DNA from 3 places in the Porphyrobacter sp. LM 6 genome. Region 1 is predicted to be linked to each of the others. Evidence: predicted binding sites of a transcription regulator. Region 1 holds the regulator's gene; each other region holds the start of a gene.
The links. Region 1 encodes LexA, which represses DNA repair genes until DNA is damaged. Its sites were predicted from a motif close to GTTCCNCNCTTGTTCT; they were not measured.
Positions count from the first base shown of each region.

Region 2: uvrA (excinuclease ABC subunit UvrA) is a predicted target of LexA. The motif match lies at 2,329-2,344, and genes of this name have one in related genera.
Region 3: BG023_RS08880 (putative DNA modification/repair radical SAM protein) is a predicted target of LexA. The motif match lies at 1,781-1,796, and genes of this name have one in related genera.

Region 1 covers NZ_CP017113.1:2,057,830-2,062,110, reverse strand. The annotation lists gene BG023_RS09885 (ComEC/Rec2 family competence protein) at 1-1,979, shown strand, start outside; gene lexA (transcriptional repressor LexA) at 2,177-2,863, opposite strand; gene BG023_RS09875 (molybdopterin molybdotransferase MoeA) at 3,072-4,094, opposite strand; gene moaC (cyclic pyranopterin monophosphate synthase MoaC) at 4,249-4,281, opposite strand, start outside.
Region 2 covers NZ_CP017113.1:2,320,243-2,324,523, reverse strand. The annotation lists gene BG023_RS11130 (TIR domain-containing protein) at 1-1,341, shown strand, start outside; gene BG023_RS11125 (hypothetical protein) at 1,338-1,901, opposite strand; gene uvrA (excinuclease ABC subunit UvrA) at 2,356-4,281, shown strand, end outside.
Region 3 covers NZ_CP017113.1:1,856,351-1,860,631, forward strand. The annotation lists gene BG023_RS08870 (DNA polymerase Y family protein) at 1-1,355, shown strand, start outside; gene BG023_RS08875 (PilZ domain-containing protein) at 1,412-1,711, shown strand; gene BG023_RS08880 (putative DNA modification/repair radical SAM protein) at 1,822-3,060, shown strand; partial or broken gene BG023_RS14555 (UdgX family uracil-DNA binding protein) at 3,155-4,281, shown strand, end outside.

The DNA.
Region 1 (4,281 bases):
CCGTGTGGCCGCTTGGCAGCCTCGCCGACGAGACGCGGGGCAATCTTCGGATGGCGGTGATCGCGGCCGGACTGGTGTTCGCGCTCGGTGTCGGCGTGATCTGGGCACGTTCGGCGATTGTGGGGGCCGAACCGATCGCGCGGCCTTCCTTCTCTCAACTTCACGGGACCGTGCTCGAACGCGAGGATGAACCTGCCGAAGGACGCTTGCGACTGACGCTGGCCGTGCGCGACGCTGAAAGTGGGACGGCGCGCAAAGTCCGGGTCAATGTTCCGCTTGACGCGTTCGGACCCGAGGGTGTTCCGACGACGCTGGGCGAGGGCGCCACTGTCCGGCTTCGGGCGCGGCTGATGCCGCCCGCTCCGCCAATGCTGCCAGGGGCCTATGATTTTGCCCGTGCCGCATGGTTCAAGGGCCTTGCCGCGACCGGAAGCGCGGTGGGGCCTGTCGAGATTATCAAATCTGCGCCGGACGCCGGTTCCTTGGCCAAGATTCAGCGCGCGCTGGCGGCCCATGTGCGTTTCCGAGTGGAGGGATCGGCAGGCACAATCGCGGCCGCGTTTGCCAGCGGGGATAGGGGCAGCATCAGCGAGACTGACCAGATCGCGATGCGCGATGCGGGTCTGACGCATCTCCTGTCGATCAGCGGGCTCCACGTCAGCGCGGTGATTGCGGCAGCCTATGTGGTGGTGCTGCGGCTCCTTGCGCTGTGGCCTGCGCTCGCCTTGCGGGTGCGACTGCCGATCGTCGCGGCCGCGAGCGCGGCGGTTGCGGGGATCGGCTATACCTTGCTTACCGGCGCGGAGGTGCCGACAGTCCGCAGCTGTGTCGCCGCCCTGCTGGTGCTTGGCGCTCTGATGCTCGGACGCGAGGCCTTGTCGTTGCGGATGGTCGCGGTTGCCGCCGGCGTGGTGTTGCTGCTGTGGCCCGAAAGCGCCATCGGCCCGAGTTTTCAGATGAGCTTTGCCGCGGTGCTGGCGATCATCGCGGTCTCCACCAGTGCGCCAGTACGGGCCTTCCTTGCCCCGCGCGACGAGCCATGGGCGGCGCGGATGGGTCGGCGCGTCGTGATGCTGTTTGTGACCGGTGTGGTGATCGAACTCGCGCTGATGCCGGTGGTGCTGTTCCACTTCCACCGTGCGGGGCTTTACGGCGCGGTGGCGAATGTGGTGGCGATCCCGCTGGTGACCTTCGTCTCGATGCCGCTGATCGCGCTGGCCCTCGCGCTGGATACCGTGGGAGCGGGTGCGCCGGCGTGGTGGCTGGTCGAGCGCTCGCTCGCGCTGCTCTTGGGGATCGCCCATTTCACTGCGGCGCAGGCGGGCGCGGTGCGGCTGATGCCGCAGATTAGCGGGTGGGCGATTGCGCTGTTTGCGCTCGGCGGCTTGTGGCTGGCGCTATGGCGCGGACGGGTGCGACTTGCGGGGCTTGTGCCGGTTGTGCTGGCGAGCGGGCTGGTGGCGCTGACCCCGATCCCGGATCTGCTGGTCGCCGGCGACGGGCGGCAGGTGGGGATCACAATGAGCGCACCTGATGGAACCCGCCATCTGCTCTCCCTGCATAACAGCCGGTCGACCTACACCCGCGACAATATGATGGAGCTCGCCGGGGTTGCGGGCGAGCCGCTAGTCCTCGCCAATTGGCCGGGGGCGCGCTGTTCTTCGGCGTTCTGCGTCATGACCATCCGGCGGGGTGGGCGCGACTGGGTGATCCTGCTGGCGCGGGGGCGCGAGCAGGTCGAGGAGCGGGCTTTGGCGGCGGCGTGCGGGCGGGCGGATATTGTCGTTTCGGAGCGGTTTCTGCCGCGCGCCTGCCAGCCGCGCTGGCTCAAGGCCGATCGCCGCTATCTGGAAGAGAGCGGGGGGCTTTCGATCAATCTGGAGGATCAGACGATCACCCGCGTGGCCGACAGCCAGGGGACGCATGGCTGGTGGAAGGCGGGCCAGAACGACCGCAAACGGCCATCTGGCGGAGGCTAAGGGGGGGCTAGCGGGGGTCTAGAGGGGGGCTAACAGGGGTCTAGAAGGGGTCTAAACCGGGCTAAATCACCGCTTTTCGTGGAACATTTTCGACTAACACTATGTAAGTCCGAGAAAAACAGGCCGGGGTCAATGTTCCACGCCGGATAGAAACCGCAGGTGTGGTCTCAAACGGCCGACCCCGGCCCGATTTGCAATCAGTGGTAGCGCCGCAGCAGGCCTGCGAGCTTGCCCTGCACCTCGACCTCGTCGGGGCGGTAATATTGCGGATCATAGGCGGCGTTGGCGGGATCGAGCCGCACCTGCGCGCCTTCCTTGCGCAGATATTTGAGCGTCGCTTCTTCGCCGCGCACCAGCGCGACCACAATCTCGCCATCGCGCGCAGTATTGGTCCGCCGCACCAGCGCGAAATCGCCGTCGAAAATCCCGGCTTCGATCATCGAATCGCCCGACACCTCGAGCGCGTAATGCTCGCCCGGGCCAAGCAGCGCAGCGGGCACCGGCAGCGTGCTCTGCCCTTCGAGCGCCTCGATCGGCGCGCCTGCGGCAATCCGGCCGTGCAAGGGCAGTTCGATCACATCGTTCGCCGCTTCGGCCACGCGCGGGGCGGGGGCGGGCATGGAGACCACATTGCCACCCGCCGCCGCATTGCCGCGCGCCGGCGTCACATCCTCGGGCTGGCGCACCACTTCGAGCGCACGGGCACGGTTGGGCAGACGGCGCAGGAAGCCGCGTTCTTCCAGAGCGGAAATCAGGCGGTGCACGCCCGACTTGCTCTTCAGATCGAGCGCTTCCTTCATTTCTTCGAAACTCGGCGAAATCCCGGTTTCTTCCAGCCGCTGCTGGATGAAACGGATCAGTTCGTGCTGCTTGGCGGTCAGCATTGATCACAACTCCCTTGGTCGCACGACGCCCGCGCTTCGCGGCTCTGCCGTGCCAGTCCCATTGCGTGCTGCCAGAGGCACCCACTCGCCGGAACGGAAAGCGGTGCTTTGCCTGCACGGGCCGTGCACCGATAAGGTGAACGAACAAGGAACAAGTAGGCAACCTTGATAGCCGAGTCAAGCGCACCCGCTGGCAAAGCCGCAGAGTTCAGCCATTCTGGAGCGGGAACACCCGTACCGGTTCGCCCGCAGGCACCGCCGGCGCATGTGCAGGGCGGTCGATCAGGCAATCGGCGGCGGCCAATGCACTCAAAGCGGAGGAATCCTGCGATCCGGCCAGCCGCACCGCGCCGCCATCGGTCACCGCGCGCAGGAATTCGCGGCGCGGGCCGATGGCGGGCAGGGCCTCTCCAGCGGGCATCGTTAGGCTGCGCGGCAGCGGATCGGCATCGCCTTGTGCCGCGCGCACCAGCGGCAGGGCGAAGAGGAAGGCGGTCACAAAGCTCGACACCGGATTGCCCGGCAGGCCGAGGATCACCTGCCGGCCTCTGGTCGCCACCAGCAGCGGCTTGCCCGGCTTGATCGCGACCTTCCAGAAAGCGGTTTCCGCGCCCCAAGCGGCGAGCGCGGGCTTGATCAGATCGTGATCGCCCACCGATGCCCCGCCCGAAGTAATGAGGATGTCGGCCGCCTTGGCGCGCTCCAGCGCGCCAGCGAGCGCGGCCATGTCATCGCCCACCGGGCCAAGCCGCAGCACCTCGCACCCCAGAGGCGCGAGCATGGCCGCGATCATCGCGCCGTTGCTGGCGGGGATCTGGTGCGGGAGGCAGTGGGCGGGATCGGCGGCGAGCTCGTCCCCGCTGTCCAACACCGCGACAGTGACGCGCCGCGCCACGCTGACCTCGCCGCGTCCTGCCGACAGCGCCAGCGCGATGCGGCCAGCGTTGATACGGGTGCCGCGCGTGAGCAGGCGGGTGCCCTCGACAAAATCGAACCCGCGCCTGCGGATATGGCGTCCTGCTGGCGGATATTCGGTAGCGGTGACGATGCCGCCCTCTACGCCTGCATCTTCTTGGAGCAGCACGCGGTCCGCCCCGTCAGGGACGATTGCCCCGGTCGATATCCGCGCGCATTGCCCCGCGCCCAGCGATCCTGGGAACGGCGTACCGGCCCGGCTTTCGCCCACGAGCGTCCAAGGCCCTTCGCCGGCGCCCAGCGCATAGCCGTCCATCGCGGACAGATCGGCGGGGGCTGGGTGCGCGCGGCATGGACATCCTCGGCCAGCACGCGGCCGAGCGCTGTTTCGACGGGGATACGCTCTGAACCAAGCACCGGAGCGAGCGCGAGCAGCCGCGCCTGCGCCTCTTCCAGTGACAGCGGTGCGGTCATTCAGGCGCTTTCCAGTCGCCCGATTTGCC
Region 2 (4,281 bases), 260 kb from region 1:
CGCGACAAGCTCGAACCGGTCGGACGGCTCGATGCGCTCGACGTGGTCGGCCAGCGCGCGCTCGATTACTACGCGAAACAGAAGCTCGGCGATCTCGACGAGGATTCGCTCGGCCGCCGCGCGCGGGCGCTGCTGCTGGTGGGCGAGGTGAGCAATATCCGCGGCGACAGCGACGATGCCCTGCGCGCCTTTCAGCAGGCGGCGGCTACCACCAAAGAGCAGCTCGCGCGCGATCCCGACAACCAGCAGCGCCTCTTCGACCACGCGCAGAGCGTGTTCTGGGTGGGCGCTATCGCCTATAATCGTGGTCAATACGGCGAGGCCGAGACGCAGTTCCGCGAATACAAGCGTCTTGCCGACCGGCTTATCGCGATCGATCCGAAGAACCCGAAGTGGCAGATGGAGAGCAGCTACGCCTACAGCAATCTCGGCGTCATGTTTAACGCCCAGGGCAGGCACGCCGAAGCCGAGCCGGCCTTTGCCAATGCGATGCGCCTGACTGAAAGCGTTGCCAAAAGCGGCCCCTTCGATGCCGAAAGGCAAGTCGAGCTCGCCATTGCCGTCAACTGGCTCGGGATCGGCAAGCATAGCCTTGGCAAGCTTTCGGAGTCGCTGACCCTGCACCAGCGGGAAATCGCGATCTGCGAAGAGGTGCTACGCCGCGATGCCGCCAATACGATGGCCAAGAACCGACTGTCCGTCGCGTTTCAGTTCCTCGCGCGGATAAAGCTGGAAAGCGGCGATATCGAGGGAGCGATCCGCGCGCACGATCAGGGATTGGCGGTGAATGCCGACCTGCGCCGGATCGAGCCCGCCAATACCGAATGGCAACAGACCGAAGTTGGCGCCCGACTCGACAAGGCGGCGACCCTCGTCAACGCTCGCCGCTTCGAGGAAAGCCGCGCACTGCTCGACGATGCGACCGCGCTGCTTGAGCGGATGATGGCCAAGGACCCCGCGAACACCGAGTGGTCGAGATCGGAACGCCACAAGGCGCTTGTCAACCGCGCTCGCTTGGCACTGGCGAGCGGCAATGCCCGCGAAGCGCGCGCTCTGATCAAACAGGCTACCGCGCTGACCGCAGGCGATGCCGACCAGACTAATCATACCGTATCGCTCCTGCTGACGGGCGATATTGAGGCGCGGCTTGGGGCTGCGGATGCCGCCCGGAGCTCCTGGACGAAAGCGCTGTCAGTCGCGCCAGCCTCGGCAAGCTTGGATGACGAGCGTTTCGCGTTGCTCAAGCGGCTGGGCAGGGCAGCCGAGGCGCGCGAGGTCGCCGCAGCGCTGGACAGGCGGGGCTTCCGTCACCCCGCCTATCTCGCAGAACGTTTGCGCTAGTCCTTCAGCATGAAGCTGGTGGTGCGGGTGCTCTTGGTGCTGAGCACCGGGTCGATGCTGATGAAATACTCGTTGTACTGGCCGGGCAGAACGAAGCCGAACTTGAACGCGTAGGGCGGGCTGCCATCATCGGACTTGTCCTCGATGACCAGATTGAGGTCGTCCTTGCGCTTGAAGGCCATCTTGGCGATGTCGATGGGCGGCAGGGCCTGATACTGGAGCGGCGGACCGTAATTGGTAATCTCGCAGAACCAGCCATAACCGCAGTGCTGTGTCTTGCCCTTACTGTCGGTGTAGGTCGTACCTTCATCGGACTTGGCCCAGCGCGGCGTGTTGTCGCCGGTCAACAGGTTGCCGTTGGCGTCGCGCATGTTGCTGGTGTCCAGCAGCAGGGTGATATCGATATTCTCGTCATATCCCGGCGCGGCCGGCATTTGGGAAATATTGACCGATCCCGAGGTGTCGACCGTGGCTGTACCGGCCGGATCGCTGGCAATTACCGTGAATCCGATCGAACTTGCCTCGATTGTCGGCTTGATGGGATCGATCCAATTAAGCACCGGCGAAACCTTAATGGTGATCGACCTGTCTTTCAGCGAATCCTGTGCCTGAAAGTCTTTTTCCGTCAATGTTGGCATATCATTTCCCCCGTCCCTTGGAGCGATCGACAACGCGCGTGCCCGCAAGGGTCGCCGGACAAGCCGCGCATAGCTGCTGCGATCCGATCGCCGGATGGGTGTCTTGTCGATCTTGCCGGGCGCAACGCGCGTTCCGGCCCATCACGGCCCTTGCTTGCCGGGAAAACCATGCTGCCGGCAGGCATGGCGAATAAATGCGCCGATTTTAGGGGGTTGTAAACCATAAGTGCACGCCCGCTGCCGCGCAGGGAATTGCGCCGCCGCGCGGCTTCGGCCGGAACCAATGCGGCCACCGCTCGCTCCACCCAGGCAGGGGTGGGAAATCGCCCCACTGCGCTCTTTACATCAGTGAACATTTACGGAACAGACCGCTCCCATGAGCCTGACCAAAATCTCCGTCCGCGGTGCGCGCGAGCACAATCTCAAGGGTATCGATATCGATCTGCCGCGCGATGCGCTGATCGTGGTCACTGGCCTTTCGGGCAGCGGCAAGTCGAGCCTCGCCTTCGACACCATCTATGCCGAAGGGCAGCGGCGCTACGTGGAGAGCCTCAGCGCCTATGCGCGCCAGTTCCTCGAGATGATGCAGAAGCCCGATGTCGAGCATATCGACGGGCTGTCCCCTGCGATCAGCATCGAGCAGAAGACCACCAGCCGCAACCCGCGCTCTACGGTCGCGACGGTAACCGAGATCTACGACTATATGCGCCTTCTGTGGGCGCGCGTGGGCACGCCCTATTCGCCCGCCACCGGAGAGCCGATTTCCGCGCAGACAGTCAGCCAGATGGTCGACCGGGTCATGGCCCTGCCCGAAGGCACGCGGCTCTACCTGCTCGCGCCCGTGGTGCGCGGGCGCAAGGGCGAATACCGCAAGGAGCTGGCCGAATGGCAGCGGCAGGGTTTCACCCGCGTGCGGATCGACGGGGAGATCTATCCGATCGAGGAGGCCCCCGCGCTCGACAAGAAGTTCAAGCATGACATCGAGGTGGTGGTTGATCGCATCGCGGTGAAGGACGGGCTGCAAACCCGCCTCGCCGAAAGCTTCGAAACCGCGCTGAAGCTCGCCGAGGGGCTGGCCTATGTCGATCTCGCCGATGGCGTGGTGCCGGGGCGCGAGGACGAAGGGAAGGGCGGGGCAATGAAGGGCGCAGGTCTGCCGCCCAATCGCATCGTCTTCTCCGAAAAGTTCGCCTGTCCGGTCTCCGGCTTCACCATCGAGGAAATCGAGCCGCGGCTGTTCTCGTTCAACGCGCCGCAGGGGGCCTGCCCGGCCTGCGACGGGATCGGCGAGAAGATGCTGTTCGATCCGCAGCTCGTGGTGCCGAACGAGGGGCTGAGCCTGAAGCAGGGGGCGGTGGTGCCCTGGGCCAAGTCCAACCCGCCGTCGCCCTATTACATGCAGGTGCTCGCCAGCCTCGCCAAGGCATACGGCTTCGATCTGACGACCCCGTGGAAAGACCTCGCCCCCGACCAGAAGCTCATCATCCTTCACGGCACAGGCGGGATGCCGGTGCCGCTGACCTTCAAGGACGGCCGCCGCGAATACACCGTCAACAAGGCGTTCGAGGGCGTGATCGGCAACCTCAACCGCCGCTTGATGCAGACCGAAAGCGCGTGGATGCAGGAGGAGCTCGCCAAGTACCAGACCGCGCAGGCCTGCGAGACCTGCGGCGGCAAGCGGCTCAATGAAAAGGCGCTCTCGGTCAAGGTCGCCGGCACCGACATCGCCACGCCCGTCCAGATGAGCGTCGCCGATGCCAAGGCGTGGTTCCTCCGGCTCGACGCGCAGCTCACCCCCCAGCAGAGCCAGATCGCCAAGGCCATCCTGAAAGAGATCAACGAGCGGCTGGGCTTCCTCGACAATGTCGGCCTCGACTACCTAAACCTCGATCGCACCAGCGGCACCCTCAGCGGCGGGGAGAGCCAGCGCATCCGCCTCGCCAGCCAGATCGGCAGCGGGCTGTCAGGCGTGCTCTACGTGCTCGACGAGCCCAGCATCGGCCTCCACCAGCGCGACAACGACCGCCTGCTCGAAACGCTCAAACGCCTGCGCGATCTCGGCAACACGGTGATCGTCGTCGAGCATGACGAGGACGCGATCCGCGCGGCTGACCATATCGTCGATCTCGGCCCCGGCGCGGGCGTGCATGGCGGCGAGGTGGTGGCGCAGGGCACCCTCAAGGACATCCTCAAGGCCAAGGGCAGCCTCACCGCCGATTACCTCACCGGCAAGCGCAAGATCGACGTGCCGACCACCCGCCGCAAGGGCAACGGGCACCACATCGTGGTCAAGAACGCGCGC
Region 3 (4,281 bases), 200 kb from region 1:
CGGGTGATCCGGCGGGCGATCTGGCGGCGATCGAGAAGCTCGCCCTGTGGGCGCAGCGCTGGGGGCCGTGGAGCGCGATGGATCCGCCCGATGGCGTGCTGGTTGATGTGACCGGCGTCGCCCACCTGTTCGGTGACGAGGCGCGGCTGCTCGCCGATGTTGCCTCCGCCTTTGCCGCACAGGGGCTCGCGGCACGTGCCGCACTGGCGCCCACGGCGGGGGCTGCTTGGGCGCTGGCGCATTACGGACCGCCCGCGGCGATCCTTGCGCCCGATGATGATCCGCTGCGCCTGATGGGCGATCTGCCGGTTGCTGCGCTTCGGCTTGATGCCGATGTGCTGACGGTGTTGCGGCGGCTCGGGATCAAGCGGCTCGGGCAGCTTGCCGGTGTCAGCGGGGCGGGAGCGGAGGACCCCGCACAGGAAGCCGCCGCCCGCGACGCGTTGCGCCGCCGCTTCCGCAACCACCGCGCGCCATCGGCCAATCCGCTGCTGCGTCTGGATCAGTTGCTCGGCCGGATGCCCGAGCCGCTGCTGCCGGTCATCGAACGGCCGATGCCGCTGGTGCAGCGCCGCCTGCTCGAACCACTGCGCCACCGTGCTCCGCTCGATAGGGTGGTGACCGATCTGGCCGAGGACATGGTCCGCGTGCTGGCAGCACGGGGGGAGGGCGCGCGGCGGCTCGAGCTGGCGTTGTGGCGGGTTGATGGCGAGGTTCTGTGGCGTCGCATTGAACTCGCCGCCGCCACCCGCGAGGCATCGCACATCACCCGCCTGTTCGCCGCACGGCTTGACGATGTCGCAGCGGGGTTCGGGATCGAGATGGTGCAGCTGCGCGCGAGCTGGTGCGAGCCGCTCGCCTTTGCGCAGACCGATCTCGACGCCGCCGCTGAGCAGCACGGCACCGCGCTGGCGGCCTGTATCGATCGGCTGAGCGTGCGCCTTGGCCCCGGAGCCGTGACTCGTCCGGTCGCCCGCGCCAGCCATATCCCCGAACGCGCGCAGGCCTGGCAGCCGCCGCTTGAGCCTGTGCCGGTGGTTCAGGGCATGCTCGCGTTTCACTCTCGTCCGCTGAAATTGCTCGATCGGGCGGAGCCAATCGCGGTGCTCTATGCCTCGCCCGATGGCTATCCGCAGCGTTTTCGCTGGCGCGGCGAGGTGCGCGAGGTGGTGCGGGTCGAGGGGCCGGAGCGGATCGCGCCCGAATGGTGGCGCGAACGCTCCACCGCGCGGCTGCGCGATTATTACCGGATCGAGGATGCGGCGGGGCGGCGCTATTGGATTTACCGGCAGGGAATCGCCGGCGACGGGCGCGGCGGCGTACCCGACTGGTTCCTGCACGGGCTTTATGCCTAACGCGTCTTTACCTGGCTGCTTAGCTTTTCTTTACGGATTTGTGCGAGTTAGACCGCATGAACATGCACTCGATTCCGCGTTCGTCCGAACGCCGTGACCTTAGCCTCATGATCAAGAGCCGCGTGCGCGCGCGCGCGGTGTTCGTCGATCTGGTCGATCTGTCCGAAGGCGGCTGCAAAATCCGCGGCAAGGCCGGGTTTGCCAATGTCGGGGATCGCGTGACGATGAAGGTGGGCGAGGTCAATACTCCGCTTGGCAGCATTGCCTGGGTTGACGGGCAGTATGCCGGTGTCGCCTTCGAAGGCACCATGCACCCCGCGGTGATCGATCACCTGTGCGCGCAGCGCAGCGCCTGACCCTCCAGACCCGATCCTCTCTCCGAGACTGACCCTCTTGCAAGCTTTGCATTTTGCAGAGGAGGAAACGGAACATATAAGGAACACAGAAGGTGTTCCTGAAGGTTCCGATGGTCCAGCAAACTCTCCGCCAGAAGCTCGAAATCCTCGCAGATGCGGCGAAGTATGATGCTTCGTGCGCCTCGTCCGGCACGGCCAAGAAGAACTCGCTGGGCGGGAAAGGCGTGGGTTCGACCGAGGGGATGGGCATCTGCCACGCCTATGCGCCAGACGGGCGCTGCATCTCGCTGCTCAAGATCCTGCTGACCAATCACTGCATCTTCGATTGCCACTACTGCATCAACCGCAAGAGCTCGAACGTCGCCCGCGCACGGTTCACGCCGCAGGAGGTGGTCGACCTCACGCTCAATTTCTATCGCCGCAATTACATCGAAGGCCTGTTCCTCTCATCCGGCATCGTGAGGAGCGCCAATCACACGATGGAGCAACTGGTCGAGGTCGCGCGGATATTGCGCGAGGAACATGACTTTCGCGGCTACATCCACCTCAAGACCATTCCCGAGGCTGATACCGAGATCATCCATCAGGCCGGGCGCTATGCCGACCGCGTGTCGATCAATGTCGAGCTGCCCACCGATGCAGGCCTGACGCGGCTCGCGCCCGACAAGAACGCAGGCCAGATCGAAGGCGCGCTTGCGCGCACTAAGACGCGCATCATCGAGGCGAAAGATGAAAGGAAGCGTTTCCGCCACGCACCGCGCTTTGCGCCTGCGGGCCAGTCGACCCAGATGATCGTCGGAGCGGATGATGCCTCGGATAGCGCCATCATCGGCAAGGCGAGCCGGCTCTATGGCACCTTCGGTCTGAGGCGGGTCTATTACAGCGCCTTCTCGCCGATCCCCGATGCGAGCGCCGTGCTGCCGTTGAAGCGCCCGCCGCTGATGCGCGAACACCGGCTCTACCAGTCGGACTGGCTGATGCGCTTCTATGGTTTCGCGCCGCAGGAGGTGGCCGACGCGGCAGAGGCGGACGGCAACCTGCCGCTCGATATCGATCCCAAGCTCGCCTGGGCGCTGAAGTTTCGCGCAAGCTTCCCGGTCGATGTGAACCGCGCGCCCAGGGAGATGCTGCTCCGCGTGCCGGGACTGGGGACGACGGCGGTAGCGCGCATCCTTGCCGCGCGGCGGCACCGCACGCTGCGGCTTGATGATGTCGCGCGGCTGACAGCCTCGATTACCAAGGTGCGTCCCTTCATCTGCACCACCGACTGGCGCCCGACCTTGCTGACCGACCGCGCCAACCTGCGCCACCTGATCGCGCCGAAGGTGCAGCAGCTGGAACTGTTCTGATGCTGGAGTTGGCTTTCATCCGTTCGTGTCGAGCGAAGTCGAGACACTCCGCGCGACTGCCTCTCGACTTCGCTCGAGGCGAACGGAGGTGGGCATGACCGCGATGCAGCACGTCTCGCTCGGCTCCCACTATGCCGTGCATCTGCCTGCGCCCGATGATTTCGCCTTCTGGCGCGATCGGGCGCGGGGGCTCATCCAGTGCGATGTGCCACCCGACCGGATTTCGTGGATCGAACCGGGCGGGACGGGTGACCTCTTCGCCGCCGAAGGCCCGGCCCGTAGCGAGAAGCGTCTGCCTGCGCCGCCCGTCGACGCCCCTCCGGTGCGTGCCAGCCAGCGGTTTCTGACGCTTGCCTGCAGCGCCGCGCTGCATTCCGATGCGGCACGCTTCGGCTTGCTCTACCGCGTGCTGTGGCGGCTCCAGCGCCATCCGCGCCTGATGGAGGACAAGGCCGATCCGGAGGTGCGCCGCCTTGAGGAACTCGCCAAGTCGGTGCGACGCGATGCGCACAAGATGCACGCCTTCGTCCGCTTCCGCGAAGTCGAGCCAGAAGAAGGACACCCGGACGACCGCCCCCACTTCGTCGCCTGGTTCGAGCCCGATCACCACATCCTGCGCGCCGAGGCCGGGTTCTTCATGCGCCGCTTCGCCAACATGCGCTGGTCGATCCTCACCCCGCGCGGGAGCATCCATTGGGATGGCGAGGTGATGCGCGAAGGCCCGCCCGCGCGCCGGGAGGATGCCCCTAGCGGCGATCCGGTCGAGGCGCTGTGGCGTTCCTACTACGCGTCGATCTTCAACCCCGCGCGCCTGAAGGTCGGTGCAATGCTGTCGGAAATGCCGAAGAAATACTGGAAGAACCTGCCCGAGGCCGAGCTGATCCCGCAGCTGATCGCAGGCGCACAGGCGCGCGAGGCGGCGATGGTTGCGGCGGGCGCGCGGGCCGAGCGGGCGCGACCTGCGTCGCTGGCCGAGGTCGCGCAGGGGATTGCCGCCTGCCGCGATTGTCCGATTGCCGATTGCGGCACCCGCGCCGTGGCGGGGGAGGGGCCGCCGCAAGCCGCGCTGATGATCGTCGGCGAACAGCCCGGCGATCAGGAGGATATCGCGGGTCGCCCCTTCGTGGGGCCGGCGGGGCAATTGCTCGACGATCACCTCGCCCGCGCCGGGATCGACCGCGTGCAGGCTTACGTCACCAACGCGGTCAAGCACTTCAAGTT